2 regions of the Mesorhizobium sp. M1088 genome follow, and region 1 is predicted to be linked to the other one. Evidence: predicted binding sites of a transcription regulator. Region 1 holds the regulator's gene; the other holds the start of a gene.
The links. The regulator PhoB, encoded in region 1, activates phosphate uptake and scavenging genes when phosphate is short. The targets are predictions, from matches to a motif close to TGTCATNNANCTGTCAT.

Region 1 (7,126 bases):
CGGCGTGTTGGACGTCGTGTCGGTCATGATGTTTCTCCCGCCGGGTTGCCGTCTGCCGCGGATGCCGGAAGCAGCCTAGAAGTTATCCGCCGGAAGCGGAAAAACAACTTTTGTTGAAAAACGCCGCGGCGAGCGGCCGCGGCGTTCGGACTTCTCGGAAACGTCGGCTCAGTTGCAGACTGCAACAGTGCCAGCCGTCACGCCGGCGCAGACCTCTTCTTTCTTGATCCAGCCGGCGTCGATGACGACGTTGAGGTTGTCCTTGGTGATGGCGACCGGGGTCAGGAACAGCGACTTGACGGCATTGCCGCCGGGCGTGGTGAAATCCTTCACGCCGGCAATGTCGGTCATCTGCTTGCCGTCGGCCAGCTGCGAGGCGATCTCGGCGGCATTCTTGCCGAGCTCGCGCGCATCCTTCCACACCGACACGGTCTGTGTGCCGAGCGCGATGCGGTTCAGCGCGGCGTGGTCGCCGTCCTGGCCCGAAACCGGAACCGATCCGGCCAGCCCTTGCGCTGTCAGCGCGGCGACGACGCCGCCGGCAGTGCCGTCATTGGCCGCGACCACGGCATCGACCTTGTTGTCGTTGGCGGTCAGGAACTGTTCCATGTTCTTCTGAGCGTTGGCCGGCAGCCAGCCGTCCGTATAGGCCTCGCCAACATTCTTGATCTTGCCGCTGTCTATTGCCGCCTTCAGCACCTCCATCGAACCGGCAAACAGGAAATCGGCATTCGGATCGGAACCCGAACCCTTGATGAAGACGTAGTTGCCTTCCGGCTTCACCTTGAAGACTTCCCGGGCCTGCATGCGGCCGACTTCCTTGTTGTCGAAGGTCAGATAGAACACGTCCTTGTTCTCGATCAGCCGGTCATAGCCGACGACCGGGATGCCTTCGTCCAGTGCCTTCTGCACGGCCGGCCCGATGGCCGAGGCGTCCTGCGCCAGGATGATCAGTGCGTTGGCGCCCTGCGAGATCAGGCTCTCGACGTCGGTGAGCTGCTTGCCGGGGTTGGACTGTGCGTCGGCGGAAATATACTTGTCGCCTGCGGCCTCGATGGCCGCCTTCATTGCGGCCTCGTCGGTCTTCCAGCGCTCTTCCTGGAAGTTCGACCAGGAAACGCCGATGACCTTGTCTTTAGCCTGCGCCACCGACGCCAGCGCCAGCGTCATGGCGACACCCGCCAGAATGGCGGTCGTGAATTTCTTCATCATATCCTCCCTGCGCCGCGTACGGCGTGACCAATTGGCTCAAAGACCAGCTTAGAAGCTCTAATTTTTTCGAGCCTCGAAAAAATACTGGCCCGATCTCCGGCTGCTGTCAACATCGATTCTGATGGATTTTGATGACTCTGCGAGTTTTTTCGAGCGTCGGAATAAACGATGACAGCGCCACCTGCATCTGACACTATTTGCCTGCATCCGACACTATTTGTCGGACATTACCGACGGCTTCCGGTTCATGAGCGGCCGCGGCAACCGGGAGGAAAGCAAAACAATGTCGGTCGGAATCCGCCATGACGATTTGCGCCGGCGCAACCGGGCGATGGTGATCTCGGCGGTGCGCCGGGCCGGCCAGCCATCGCGTACTGAGATCGCAGCTACCACCGGCCTCAGTCATTCGACCATATCGGCGATCTCTTCCGACCTGATACGGGAAGGCATCCTCGCCGAGAGCAAGGCAAGTGAGCCCGTTTCGTTGAAACGCGGTCGTCCGCAGGTCGGCCTCGCCCTCAATCCGGAAGCGGCGGCGGTGCTGACCGTGGTGTTGTCGCTGAATTTCCTGTCGGCCGCCATTATCGACTATACGGGACAGGTGGTCGCCGAGGAACAGCGCCGGCTGGACACGCTGACCATGCCGCGCGACGAGCTGATCCGTGAATGCATGGCCATCGTCCGGCGCCGGCTGCAGGATCCAGACCTTGACGTCCGCAGTGTCGCCCGCATCGCCCTGGCGATTCAGGGCATTACCGACTCCCCTGCACGCGCCATGCTGTGGTCGCCGATCACGCCGCAGACCGACATCGCCTTTGCCGACATGCTGGAGGGCGAATTCGGCATCCCGGCAACGGTGGAGAACGACTGCAACATGATGGCGGTGGCTTTGCGCTGGCGCAATCCGGATCGCTATCGCGACGACTTCATCGCCATCCTGCTTTCGCATGGCATCGGCATGGGGCTGGTGCTGAAGGGCGAACTGTTCACCGGGACGCATTCCTCGGGCGGCGAATTTGGCCACATGATCCATCGTCCGGGCGGCGCGCTCTGCCGTTGCGGGCGGCGCGGCTGCATCGAGGCGTATGCCGGCAACTACGCCATCTGGCGCAACGCCAGGCAGATGAGCGAAGACAGCGAACCGGTCGCCGACGTCAGCGACGCCGACATGCGAGCACTGGCGGCCCGGGCGCGCGAGAAAGATGGGCCGGAACGCGAGGCCTACCGCAAGGCCGGCGAAGCGCTGGGTTTCGGTCTCGGCTCGCTGTTCGCGCTGATCGATCCGGCACCGGTCGCGATGGTCGGCGCCAGTGCCGCCGCCTTCGATCTGATCGAGCCGGCCTTGCGGAAGGCAATCGCCCAGACCGCCGGCGGCCAGCATTCAGGCTCGATCTCCTTCGATACAGAGCCGAACGAATTGCCGCTGATCCGCGAAGGCTGCGCGATGCGGGCGTTAAGCTTCGTCGACCAGGAGATTTTCGCGCCGGGCGCGCAAATGAGGCCCAGCGTCAGAAAGAACGTAGCCTGACCAGGCGGGTCAATCTTCCCTGATCGCATAGCCGGCGCCGCGGATGGTGCGGATGACATCCGGCATCCGGCCGTTGTTGACGGCTTTGCGCAGCCGCCCGACATGCACGTCGACGGTGCGTTCGTCGATGTAGATTGTCTCCCCCCAGACATTATCGAGTAACTGGCTGCGCGAGAAGACACGGCCCGGATGCCGCATCATGAACTCGAGCAGCCGGAATTCGGTCGGCCCGAGCCTGATTTCGCTCTTCTTGCGATAGACCCTGTGCGATTCGCGATCGAGCACGATGTCGCCGACCTTCAGCACGCTGGACAGCACTTCCGGCTTGGCGCGCCGCAGCAGCGCCTTGACCCTGGCCATGAATTCCGGTGTCGAAAACGGCTTGACCAGATAGTCGTCGGCGCCGGTCGAAAGACCGCGCACCCGGTCGCTCTCCTCGCCGCGCGCGGTCAGCATGATGATCGGCAGCCGCTCGGTTTCGGGGCGCACCCGCAACCGACGACAGAGCTCGATGCCGGAAACCGCTGGTATCATCCAGTCGAGCACCAAAAGGTCGGGCACATTCTCCTGCAAACGGATCTCGGCTTCGTCGCCGCGTGTCACCACCTCGACCTGGTAGCCTTCGGATTCGAGATTGTAGCGGAGCAGCACACCCAACGGCTCCTCGTCCTCCACCACCATTATGCGTGGTGCGATCATCGGCTGGGCACCCCCATCATGTCACCGGTGCGGACATTGTCGTTTCGTCCTGCTTCGGACGATTGACCGGCAATTGCTCGCCGGTCAGCACATAATACGCATTTTCGGCGATGTTGGTGACATGGTCGCCGATCCGCTCCAGATTCTTGGCGCAGAACAGCAGGTGCGTGCAAGCGGTGATGTTGCGCGGATCTTCCATCATGTAGGTCAACAGCTCGCGGAACACGGACGTGTATTTGACGTCGATGCGCTCGTCGGCGGCACGAAGCTTGGCCAACGCGGCCGCATCGCCTGCAGCATATTCCTCGATGACACCCTGCACCTGGATGAGAACCAGCTGCGCCATCGCGTCGATGGAATGCGACAGGTCCCGCGGCGTGGCGCTGAGGCCGACCGCACTCACGCGCTTGGCGATATTCTTGGCAAGGTCGCCGATGCGTTCGAGGTCGCCCGCCATGCGGATCGCTCCGACCACATGGCGAAGATCGTGGGCCATCGGCTGGCGTTTGGCGATCAGGGTGATGGCGCGGTCGTCCAGTTCGCGTTGACGCGCATCCATGATGGCGTCGTCGGAAACGACGCGTTGCGCCAGCACGTTGTCGGAATTCAACAGCGCCTTGGTCGCCCCGCCGACCATCGAACCGGCGAGGTCGGCCATGTCGCGGATCAGCTTGCTGATCTGCTCGAGATCCTCGTCGAAAGAAGCGACTGTGTGTTCGCCCATGGTCCTGTCCTCATATGCATGATCGGAACGGCTCAGCCGAAGCGGCCAGTGATGTAGTCCTGCGTGCGCTTCTCGCGGGGCGACGTGAAGATCTTCTCGGTCCGGTCGAACTCGACCAGTTCACCCAGATACATGAAGGCCGTCTGGCGCGACACGCGCGCCGCCTGCTGCATGTTGTGGGTGACGATGACGATCGTGTAGTCGGCTTGCAATTCGTCGATCAGTTCCTCGATCTTGGCAGTCGACAGCGGGTCGAGGGCCGAAGCCGGTTCGTCGAGCAGAATGACTTCCGGCTTCACGGCCACGGTGCGGGCGATACAGAGCCGCTGCTGCTGGCCGCCGGATAGGCTCAAGCCGCTGGCGTTGAGCTTGTCCTTGACCTCGCTCCACAGCGCGGCGCGCTTCAACGCCTGTTCGACGCGGCCGTCCATCTCGGACTTGCCGAGGTTCTCGTAGAGCCTGACGCCGAAGGCGATGTTCTCGTAGATCGACATCGGGAAGGGCGTCGGCTTCTGGAACACCATGCCGATCTTGGTCCTGAGGAGGTTGAGATCCTGCGACCGGTCGAGAATGTTCTTGCCGTCGAGCAGCACCTGGCCCTCGGCCGTCTGTTTTGGGTAGAGCTCATAGATGCGGTTGAACACACGCAGCAGCGTCGATTTCCCGCAGCCCGAAGGGCCGATGAAGGCCGTGACACTGCGCTCGGGCAGCGACAGGCTGATGTCCTTCAGCGCCTTGCTCTGGCCGTAGTAGAAGTTGAGATTCTTGACCTCGATCTTCGTCTTCTCGGCGACCGTTTCGGCCATCGTCATGTCTGGGGACAACATCTGTGTCATCTGTCCTCTCTGCGTCCGGTAAGGCTGCGGGCGAGGATGCTCAAGCCCAGAACCGTCAGGGTGATTATGAGTGCGCCGGTCCACGCCAGTTGCTGCCATTCCTCGTAAGGGCTGAGAGCGAACTGGAAGATGGTCACCGGCAGGCTGGCCATCGGCGCGTTGATATTGCTGCTCCAGAACTGGTTATTGAGCGCGGTGAAGAGCAGCGGCGCCGTCTCGCCGGAAATGCGTGCTATCGCCAGCAATATGCCGGTGACGATGCCGGACAATGCGGCGCGGTAGGCGACCGAACGGATCACCACCCAGCGCGGCGCGCCGATCGCGGCACCGGCTTCACGCAACGCGTTCGGCACCAGGTTGAGCATGTCTTCAGTGGTGCGCACGACCACCGGAATGACCAGGATGGCAAGCGCAACGGCGCCGGCAATGGCCGAGAAATGTCCCATTGGCCGCACCATCAGCTCATAGACAAACAAGCCTATGATGATCGACGGCGCCGACAACAGGATGTCGTTGATGAAGCGGACGACGGTGGTGATGCGCGAAAAGCGTCCATACTCGGCCATGTAGGTTCCCGCCAGCACGCCGATCGGCGTGCCGACGACAACGGCGATGATCGTCATCAGCAGGCTGCCCGTGATGGCATTGAGCAAGCCGCCGGCCTCGCCCGGTGGTGGCGTCATCTCGGTGAAGACCGCGAGCGAAAGCCCGGCTGTGCCCTTATAGACCAGTGCGCCGAGAATGAGCGCCAGCCAGGCAAGCCCGATGCCGGCGGCGACGACGCAAAGCGCCATCATCACCGAATTCCTGGCTTTGCGGCGGCTGTGGAGCGATGAGGATGTCGACATCGGTCAGGCTCCCGTACGGGCGTCGATCCGCATCAGCATATAGCGGGCGGCGGCGAGGATCAGGAAGGTGATGACGAAGAGGATCAGGCCGAGCGAAACCAGCGAGGAGGTGTAGAGGTCGCCGTCGGCCTCGGTGAATTCATTGGCGATGGTCGCCGAGATCGTCGTGCCCGGCGCGAACAGGGAGGCACTGATGCGATGTGCGTTGCCGATGACGAAAGTCACCGCCATGGTTTCGCCGAGTGCCCGGCCGAGGCCAAGCATGACGCCGCCCATGATACCGATGCGGGTATAGGGAATGACCACGCGCCGGGTCACTTCCCAGGTCGTGCAACCGATGCCATAGGCCGATTCCTTCAGCACCGCCGGCACCGTATCGAAGACGTCCTTGGTGATCGAGGTGATGAAGGGCAGCACCATGATGGCGAGGATCAGCGCCGAGGTCAGAAGGCCGATGCCGTAAGGAGGGCCGGCGAAAAGGCTGGATAGTCCCGGCACGCCGTGGAAGATGTTGATGATGAAGGGCTGTATCGTCGTCTGCAGGAACGGCGCGAACACGAACAGGCCCCAGATGCCGTAGATGATCGAAGGAATGCCGGCCAACAGCTCGACCGCTATGCCGATAGGACGCCTGAGCGGGCGCGGGCAGAGCTCGGTGAGAAAGATTGCAATGCCGATGCCGATCGGAACCGCGATCAGGATGGCAATGGCCGCCGTCACCAGCGTGCCGTAGATCGGCGCCAGTGCGCCAAATTTTTCCGTAACGGGATTCCAGCTCTCAGTCGTCAGGAAAGAAAAACCGAACGACGACAGCGCCTGCCATGAGCCGGCAAACAGCGAGATGGCGACACCGCCGAGGATGACCAGCACAAGGATTGCGGAAGCGCGGGTGAGTCCGCGAAATATGGCATCTGTGAGCGCGAAGCGCCGCACAGTAGCTTCCCTGGCCCGGGCTGCTGCAGATGATGGCATGGCATCGGAAGCGATGGTCATTGGGTCCTCGCGATTAAAGGCAACAGGGAGGGCGCCATCGACGCCCTCCCTGGAGGAGATTACATAGCCGAGTAGAGCGGCTTGCCGTCGTCGCCGACGACTTCCTTGGCCCACATGGCCTTGACGCTCTCAACCACCTTGTCGGGCATCGGAACGTAGTCCAGCTCGCCGGCCATCTCGTCGCCCTTGTCGTATGCCCAGGCGAAGAATTTGAGCGCTTCGCCGGTGGTCGCGGCATCATCCGGCTTCTTGTAGAGCAGGATCCACGTTGCCGCCGTCATCGGCC
Region 2 (7,126 bases), on a different contig from region 1:
GGCGCTGGTTCCGACGATGCGCCGGGCTTCGGGCAGGTCACGAGCGCCGACGGATTGTGCGACCAGGATGGTCGCCGCCATGCCGATGCCGAAGACGGTGCCGAGGATGAGAAACAGCACGAGGTTGGCATTGGACGTGGCGGTCAGCGCCGCTTCACCGAGGAAACGGCCGACCCACACGGCATTTATCGAGCCGTTGAGCGACTGCAGCACATTGGAGCCGAGCACCGGCAGGGCAAACAGCAACAGGGTGCGCGGGATAGGCCCACTGGTGAGGTCGCCGGTCTGCCGGCGCGGGGGCATGTTGTCGTCCATGGCAGGCAACTCGGCGAAGGCTTGTCTGAGTCCGCAATGATTGCCGATTTAACGGGAGAGGTCGATGCGGCGCTGTAAATTCCGCCTGGCGTGCCTTGATCTAAGCATTTCTCAACCTTCCGGAATCGTATATTGATCCCGCACGCGTGGGGCCGCATTTTCCTGGATCTCATGGGTAGGCCGGGGGGCTCATGTCCGATATTCCGTTGTTTTTTGAGCGCCTGAACCGGCGCGCCTTTCTTGGTGCATCCGCTCTGGGCGCGGCCTCCGTGGCTCTTTCGTCGTGCACTACGACGGACGTGGCGGCGCCGGTGCCCGCGGCACCAAGCGATCCGGCTTTCGGCGATGCCGCAAGCATGTATGCCGCGCGCATCGACGAGGGCTATCAACTGCCGGCAATCCCGGTAGCCAAGGTCGATCCGAAATTCGTGCGTCAAATCGTGGCTGACCCGACTGGAGAAAAACCCGGCACGATCGTCGTCGATACTTCCGAGCACTTCCTCTATCTGGTGCGCGACGGCGGCAAGGCAATTCGCTATGGCGTCAGCCTCGGCAAGGCCGGTTTCGGATGGACCGGCAGCGCCGTGGTTCAGGCGAGGAAGAAGTGGCCGGTCTGGACGCCGCCGCCGGAAATGATCCAACGCCGGCCGGAACTGGCGAAATACAAGGACGGCATGCCGCCCGGCCCGCAGAGCCCGCTTGGTGCTCGCGCGCTGTATCTCTTCCGTGACGGCAAGGACACGATGTATAGGCTGCACGGCACGCCGGAGTGGGATTCCATTGGGAAGAACGCTTCCTCCGGCTGTGTGCGCTTCATGAATCAGGACATTATCGACCTCTACAGCCGCGTCGACGGCGTCGCGCCGGTCTTCGTGCGCCCGAACCTGTCGGCCGCCGGGAAGATCGCCGCCGTGTCGAACAGGACGGCCGAGCCGATCGATGCCGGCGTGCCAAAGGACGCGGAGATGTTGAGGTAAGTGCCTTCGACTGGATCGTCAGTCGCAGGTTTTTGCAACGCACCAGGACACCGTCCTTGCGCGGGCGAGCCGCAACTGAAGGTACAACCGCTCAATCGCGCCAGCTCAGGCGGACGCGTTCGGCGCGTCCGCCTGTATGGGTGCCGCTACTTCTTGGCGAGGCCTGGGAGCGTGACCTGATAGACCAGGAACATGGTGTCGACATCGGCGCCATCCTCGGCCTTGTAGGCCGCGCCGACCTGGAAGCCGTCCTGCGTGAGGAAATCATTGTCATTGGCGACGAACAGGAAATAGTCGTCGGGCAGCTTTGGATCGAGGACGCTCACCACCGACATCGCCTCCCATTTCTCCGAAAGGTTGTTGCGGTCGTTGGGCGCGCCATTGTGCAGCCCGAAGCGGCCGAGCTCGGTCTTGTCGTTGATGTCGATGAGCGGCGTCAGCTTGGCCGGCGTCACCGATGGATCGAGCTCACCCTTGGGCGCCAGCGGCTTGTCCTTGTCGAATTCTGTGCCGGCGACATCGGTTGCCGCAGACACATCGACGACGCTGATCTCGCGGTGGAGCGAGGTGTCGCCCTTCAGCCCCTGGCCATTGCCGCTGTCGCGCGCCAGCATCAGGAAGGTCTTGTCCGACAGCGCCACGATTTCGCTCTGCGCGGCGATCTTGGTTTTGCCCTTGGCATCGGTGAACACCGGCAGCGGCACGACATATTCATGCGCGAGCTTGAGCTGGCCGGGATCCGAGGCATCGTAGACCAGCGCGCGCGTGTTCTGACGCGTCCAGGCGGAATCGCCGCCATCCTGCCTTGGGGCCGACTGCAGCACGGCAATCAGGAACTTCCCGTCCGGCGTCAGCGCCATGCCTTCGAGGCCCTGGTTGTTCTGACGGCCGGTTTCGGGATCCTTCGGATCTGGGTCTGCCGCACCAGGTCCCGGATTGTTGGAAGCAAAGTTTGGCGTCCCGCGACGCATCGGGACAAGCGCCGCCGGCGGCTGCGTTGCCGACATCAGACGCCCATCGGCGGAGAAGCGGTAGATGTTCGGACCGTATTCGTCCGAGATGAACATCGTGCCGTCGGGCAGCCGTGCGATCGCTTCGTCATCGAGCGCGAGCTTGCCGTTGGCTTCGGGCAGGATCGGCATGTCGTCGGTCGCGGCACGCACGCCGTTGAGCGGATCGAGGCCGGTTGCGTCGGCGCCCTTGTCGTCGGTCAAAAGCACGGTGTCGGCAAGCGTCGCCTTGAGGCCCGATTGTTCCTGGCCGGTGGCCGGCACTGCACCCGGCGCGATCGGGGCGAACTCGAGGGCGATCGTGTTGAGGCGCGGGCGGTAATCGGTGGTGCCGACGACATTGTAGCCGCGGTCCGGCAACAGCCATAACGAGCCCTTATAGCCATCGGCGCCATGCGTCCAGCCGGCAGCGTCGATCGACATGCCCGAGCCGGAGCCAAACGTCTCGCCGAACTTGTCCTTCTGGCTGGCCGGGATGCTGCCGACACCGACCAGGCCCTTGTTGACGAAGCCGACGCCGCCGACGGTCGCGGCGTTTTCAGCCAAGGCCGGGGTCAAGGCGGTGAACATCGCCAGCGCGACGGCGAGGGACGCGGTTCGGAGCAGGTTTTTCATGGATATCCTCTTTTGAGACAAAGCTGCCGGGATCTGAAAAAGCGCCGCGTCGCATCAAGGATGCCGCGAAAGCCTTCGGAGAAGCGATCTAGGACGCGAACATGATACTTGCGTGACAGTGCCGCGCTTGCTTGTCCCCCGTGGTCGCAACTGGCCTAGGTATGGCGAATTCGTCGTCGCCGAGCGAGCAATTAACAACTTTACAAATAATCGTTCTAATGTAAAGTTATGACAATGAAAGGTCCCCGATGACTGCCTATCGTTTCGCCACCCGCCTCAATTCCTTTGCCTCGCGGCCACAGTCCGAGTGGCCCGATCTTGTCGGCAAACCGTCCATGCTGCAAATGGCGGCACGTGCGGCGAAGGTTGCGGAGTTGACCGATCTCGACCTCAACTTCCCCGACCATGTCGATGAAAAGCCTGCGGAAATAGCGCGCAAACTCGGCGATATCGGGCTTTCCATCAATGGTTTCGCCATGCGCTACTATTCCAATCCGGCTTTCAAGCTCGGCGCCTTCACCAACCCGGATCCCGCTATTCGCCGCGAAGCCATCGACCTGACCAAGGCCGGCATCGACGCCACCCGCGAGGCGGGCGCCGGCCTGATGACCTTGTGGCTCGGGCAGGATGGCTTCGATTATGCTTTCCAGGCCGACTACTCGGCGCTCTGGCAACACGAAATCGACGGAATTCGTGAAGTTGCGGCGCATGACCCCGATTGCCAGATCAGCCTGGAATACAAGCCCAACGAGCCGCGCTCCTACAGCCTGATGCCGGATGCGGCGACGACATTGCTGGCGATCCGCGAGATCGGCCTGCCCAATCTCGGCGTGACGCTCGATTTCGCCCATGTGCTCTATGCCGACGAGCAGCCGGCCTTTGCCGCAGCACTCGTGGCGCGCCATAGCAAGCTGCTCGGCGTGCATCTCAACGACGGCTACGCCAAGCGCGACGACGGCCTGATGGTCGGCGCCGTGCACACGCTGCAAACGATCGAGCTGCTCAGGCAGATCCGTCGAGACGGCTACGCCGGCGCCATCTACTTCGACACGTTTCCCGATATGACCGGGCTCGACCCGGTCCACGAATGCGAAGTCAACATCGCGACCGTCAAGCGCATGCTGCGCGTCGTCGATCGGCTGGACGGGGACAACCGCCTGTCAGCCGCCGTCGACCGTCAGGACGCGATCGCCTCGCAGGCCATCATCCAGGAAGCCATGCTCGGGCCGGACAGCTGAGGCCGGCGGCATAGACCGTTTTTCAACAAGGGAGGAAGACCATGAAATTTCTACTTGCCACCGCTGCCGCTGCCCTGATGGCACTGTCCACCGGCTCGGCTTTTTCCGCGGACCTCGCGCCGCTCAATTCCGACACCGAGAAGGATCGCATCGACTGGTCGCAGCTCGAGGCCAGGTTCGGGGCGTTCCCCAAGCTGCCCGAGGGTACCAAGGCCGGTGCGGTCTCCAAGACGCTGACCAATGAATACTGGCGCTCGCTGGGAGAGGGCTACAAGTCGTTCGGCGACCGCACCGGCGTGCCCGTCGTCTACCAGGCAGCGCAGAGCGAGGGCGACCAGCTCGGCCAGCTCACCATCGCCGAAGGCCTGGTCACACAGGGCTACAACGTGCTGCTCGTCTCGCCGCAGACCGACTCCAACCTGCAGCCGATTATGGAACAGGCCAAGGCGGCCAACGTGCCGGTGGTCAACGTCAACGACGCGGTCATCCCGCAGGCCGAGCATTATGTCGGTAATGTCCAGCGCGACAATGGCGTGCGCGTCGCCAAATGGTTCATCAAGAACCGGCCGGACGGCGGCAAGGTCGCCATCGTCGAGGGCCAGGCCGGCGTCTACGCCGCCGTCCAGCGTACCGACGGTTTCAAGACCACGATCACCGAGGCCGGCAAGTTCGACGTCGTCGCCAGCGTCCCCGGTAACTGGGATCGCCAGACCTCCTACGACGCGGCCACCAACATCCTGCAGCAGCACCCCGACCTGATCGGCTTCTATGCCAACAATGACGGCATGGCGCTGGGCATCGTCGAGGCGGTCAAGGCTGCCGGGCTGCAGGACAAGGTTGCGGTCTTCGGCACCGACGGCATCTCCGACGCCTATGCCTCGATCCGCGCCGGCGAGCTGACCGGCACCGTCGATTCGTTCCCGGTGCTGACCGGCGAGGTGGCGCTGGAATCGGCGCTGCGGCTGGTGGCCGGGCAGAACCTGCCGCGCGTCGTTGCCACGCCGCAGGCGCTGATCACCAAGGACAATGCCGACCGTTACTCCGGCGGCGGCGATGCCGTGCGCAAGGCGCTGCTCGAGGACGCGGCAGCGGGCCAGTAGAGCAGGGCCGGCAGGTGCCGGCCTTGGGTCGGCACCTTGCCTGGAGAACCGAAGCAATGTCAGCGCGGCTGCAATTCGAGGGCATTTCCAAAGAGTTTCCGGCTGTGCGGGCGCTGAGCGAAGTGTCGTTTTCGGTCGGCGCCGGCGAGATCCATGGCCTGCTCGGTGAAAACGGCGCCGGCAAATCGACGCTGCTGCGCATATTGTCAGGCGTCTACCGGCCGACGGCGGGAAGCGTGCTGATCGACGGCAAACCGGTGACGCTGAACAACCCGGTCGCGGCGCGCGCCGCCGGCGTGGCCATGATCCATCAGGAATTACAGCAGGTGCCACGCCTCAGCGTCGCCCAGAACATGTTCCTCGGCCATCCGTTGAGGCGCGGCGGCGTCTTCGTCGCACGGCGCGAGCAGGAGAGCCGCGCTGCGGAAGCGTTGGCCGCCATCGACCCGACCATCGATCCGGCAGCCCCGCTTGGCAGCCTGAAGGTGGCGCAGCAGCAGATCGTCGAGATCGCGCGGGCGCTGCTCGACCGCGCCAGGATCGTGGCGATGGACGAGCCGACGTCGAGCCTCACGCCGAGCGAGTTCGAACGGCTGGCGGAAGTTATTGCCGGTCTGGCACGCGACGGTGTCGCGGTCGTCTATGTCTCGCACAAGCTGGACGAGGTGTTCGGCATCTGCCAGCGCGCAACCATCATGCGCGACGGCGTTGTGGTCGAAACCGTCGATCTTGCAAAGGTGTCGGAAAGGGCCGTCGTTTCGATGATGGTCGGCCGCGAGCTTGCCCAGGAACAACACCGCTCGCATGCTTCCCCCGAGATCAGGCTGAGCGTGCGTGGCCTCGCCTCGGCAACCAAGGTCCGTGACGTTTCGTTCGACCTGCATCGCGGCGAGGTGTTGGGCATTGCCGGCCTGGTCGGGTCCGGCCGCACCGAGCTGCTGCGGCTGCTGGCCGGCGCCGACCGGACCTCATCAGGCGCAATAGAGATCGACGGCAAGGCGGTAAAGCTTTCCAGTCCGCGCGACGCGATCGCGGCCGGAATCGGCCTGGTGCCGGAGGAGCGCAAGCGCGAAGGCATCGTGCCGTTGCGGTCGATCTCCAGCAACATGGCGCTGGCCTCGATGGGCGTGTTCGCGCCGCGCGGCGTCATCGATCACAAAAGGCTGAAACGGGTCGCGGCCGAGAAGATGAAGCGGGTCAATCTCAGGCCGTTCCTGCTCGACCGGCCAATTCGGCTGTTCAGCGGCGGCAACCAGCAGAAAGCGATCATCGGCCGCTGGCTGGCGGCGGGAACGCGGATCCTTCTGTTCGACGAGCCGACGCGCGGCATCGATGTCGGCGCCAAGGCGGAGATCTACCACCTGATCGAGGAACTCGCCGCCGAAGGCCATTCGGTAATCGTCGTGTCGTCCGAACTCCCCGAGGTGATCCGGCTCGCCGACCGCGTGCTGGTCATGCGCGACGGCACGGTCGCCGCCGAACTGGGCCGCGCAAGTCTCAGCGAACAGGCGATCGCCGCGTACGCCATACCCCAAACGGAGATTGAGGCCGGCAAGGCGCAAGGCCATCGGGCCGGTGCATAACGGACAGGACCAGCTGATGACCGATATAACCCAACACACAGCAGCGCGCCCAAGGGCAGATTTCCTGCACCGGTTTTCCGTGCGCGACGCCGGCACGCTGATCGGCCTGGTGGTGATCCTTGCCGTCTTCGGGGCGCTGGTCCCCGGCTTTTTTGCCGAGCGTAACCTTATCAACATCCTGCAGCAGTCGAGCATCAATGCCTGCCTGGCGTTGGGCATGACGCTGGTCATCATCTCGGGCGGCATCGACCTGTCCGTCGGGCCGACGGCAGCCCTTTCGGCGGTCAT

Region 2: a site for PhoB is predicted at 3,019-3,035, ahead of NKH49_RS16220 (esterase-like activity of phytase family protein). Genes of this name have one in related genera too.

The regions. Positions count from the first base shown of each region.
Region 1 is NZ_JAMYMO010000018.1:49,343-56,468, reverse strand. It holds gene NKH49_RS20505 (sugar ABC transporter permease) at 1-27, opposite strand, end outside; gene xylF (D-xylose ABC transporter substrate-binding protein) at 169-1,209, opposite strand; gene NKH49_RS20495 (ROK family protein) at 1,496-2,740, shown strand; gene phoB (phosphate regulon transcriptional regulator PhoB) at 2,750-3,439, opposite strand; gene phoU (phosphate signaling complex protein PhoU) at 3,456-4,163, opposite strand; gene pstB (phosphate ABC transporter ATP-binding protein PstB) at 4,196-4,999, opposite strand; gene pstA (phosphate ABC transporter permease PstA) at 4,996-5,847, opposite strand; gene pstC (phosphate ABC transporter permease subunit PstC) at 5,851-6,840, opposite strand; gene pstS (phosphate ABC transporter substrate-binding protein PstS) at 6,900-7,126, opposite strand, start outside.
Region 2 is NZ_JAMYMO010000011.1:81,585-88,710, forward strand. It holds gene NKH49_RS16210 (MATE family efflux transporter) at 1-315, opposite strand, end outside; gene NKH49_RS16215 (L,D-transpeptidase) at 507-1,292, shown strand; gene NKH49_RS16220 (esterase-like activity of phytase family protein) at 1,439-2,917, opposite strand; gene NKH49_RS16225 (TIM barrel protein) at 3,166-4,155, shown strand; gene NKH49_RS16230 (sugar ABC transporter substrate-binding protein) at 4,197-5,255, shown strand; gene NKH49_RS16235 (sugar ABC transporter ATP-binding protein) at 5,312-6,838, shown strand; gene NKH49_RS16240 (ABC transporter permease) at 6,855-7,126, shown strand, end outside.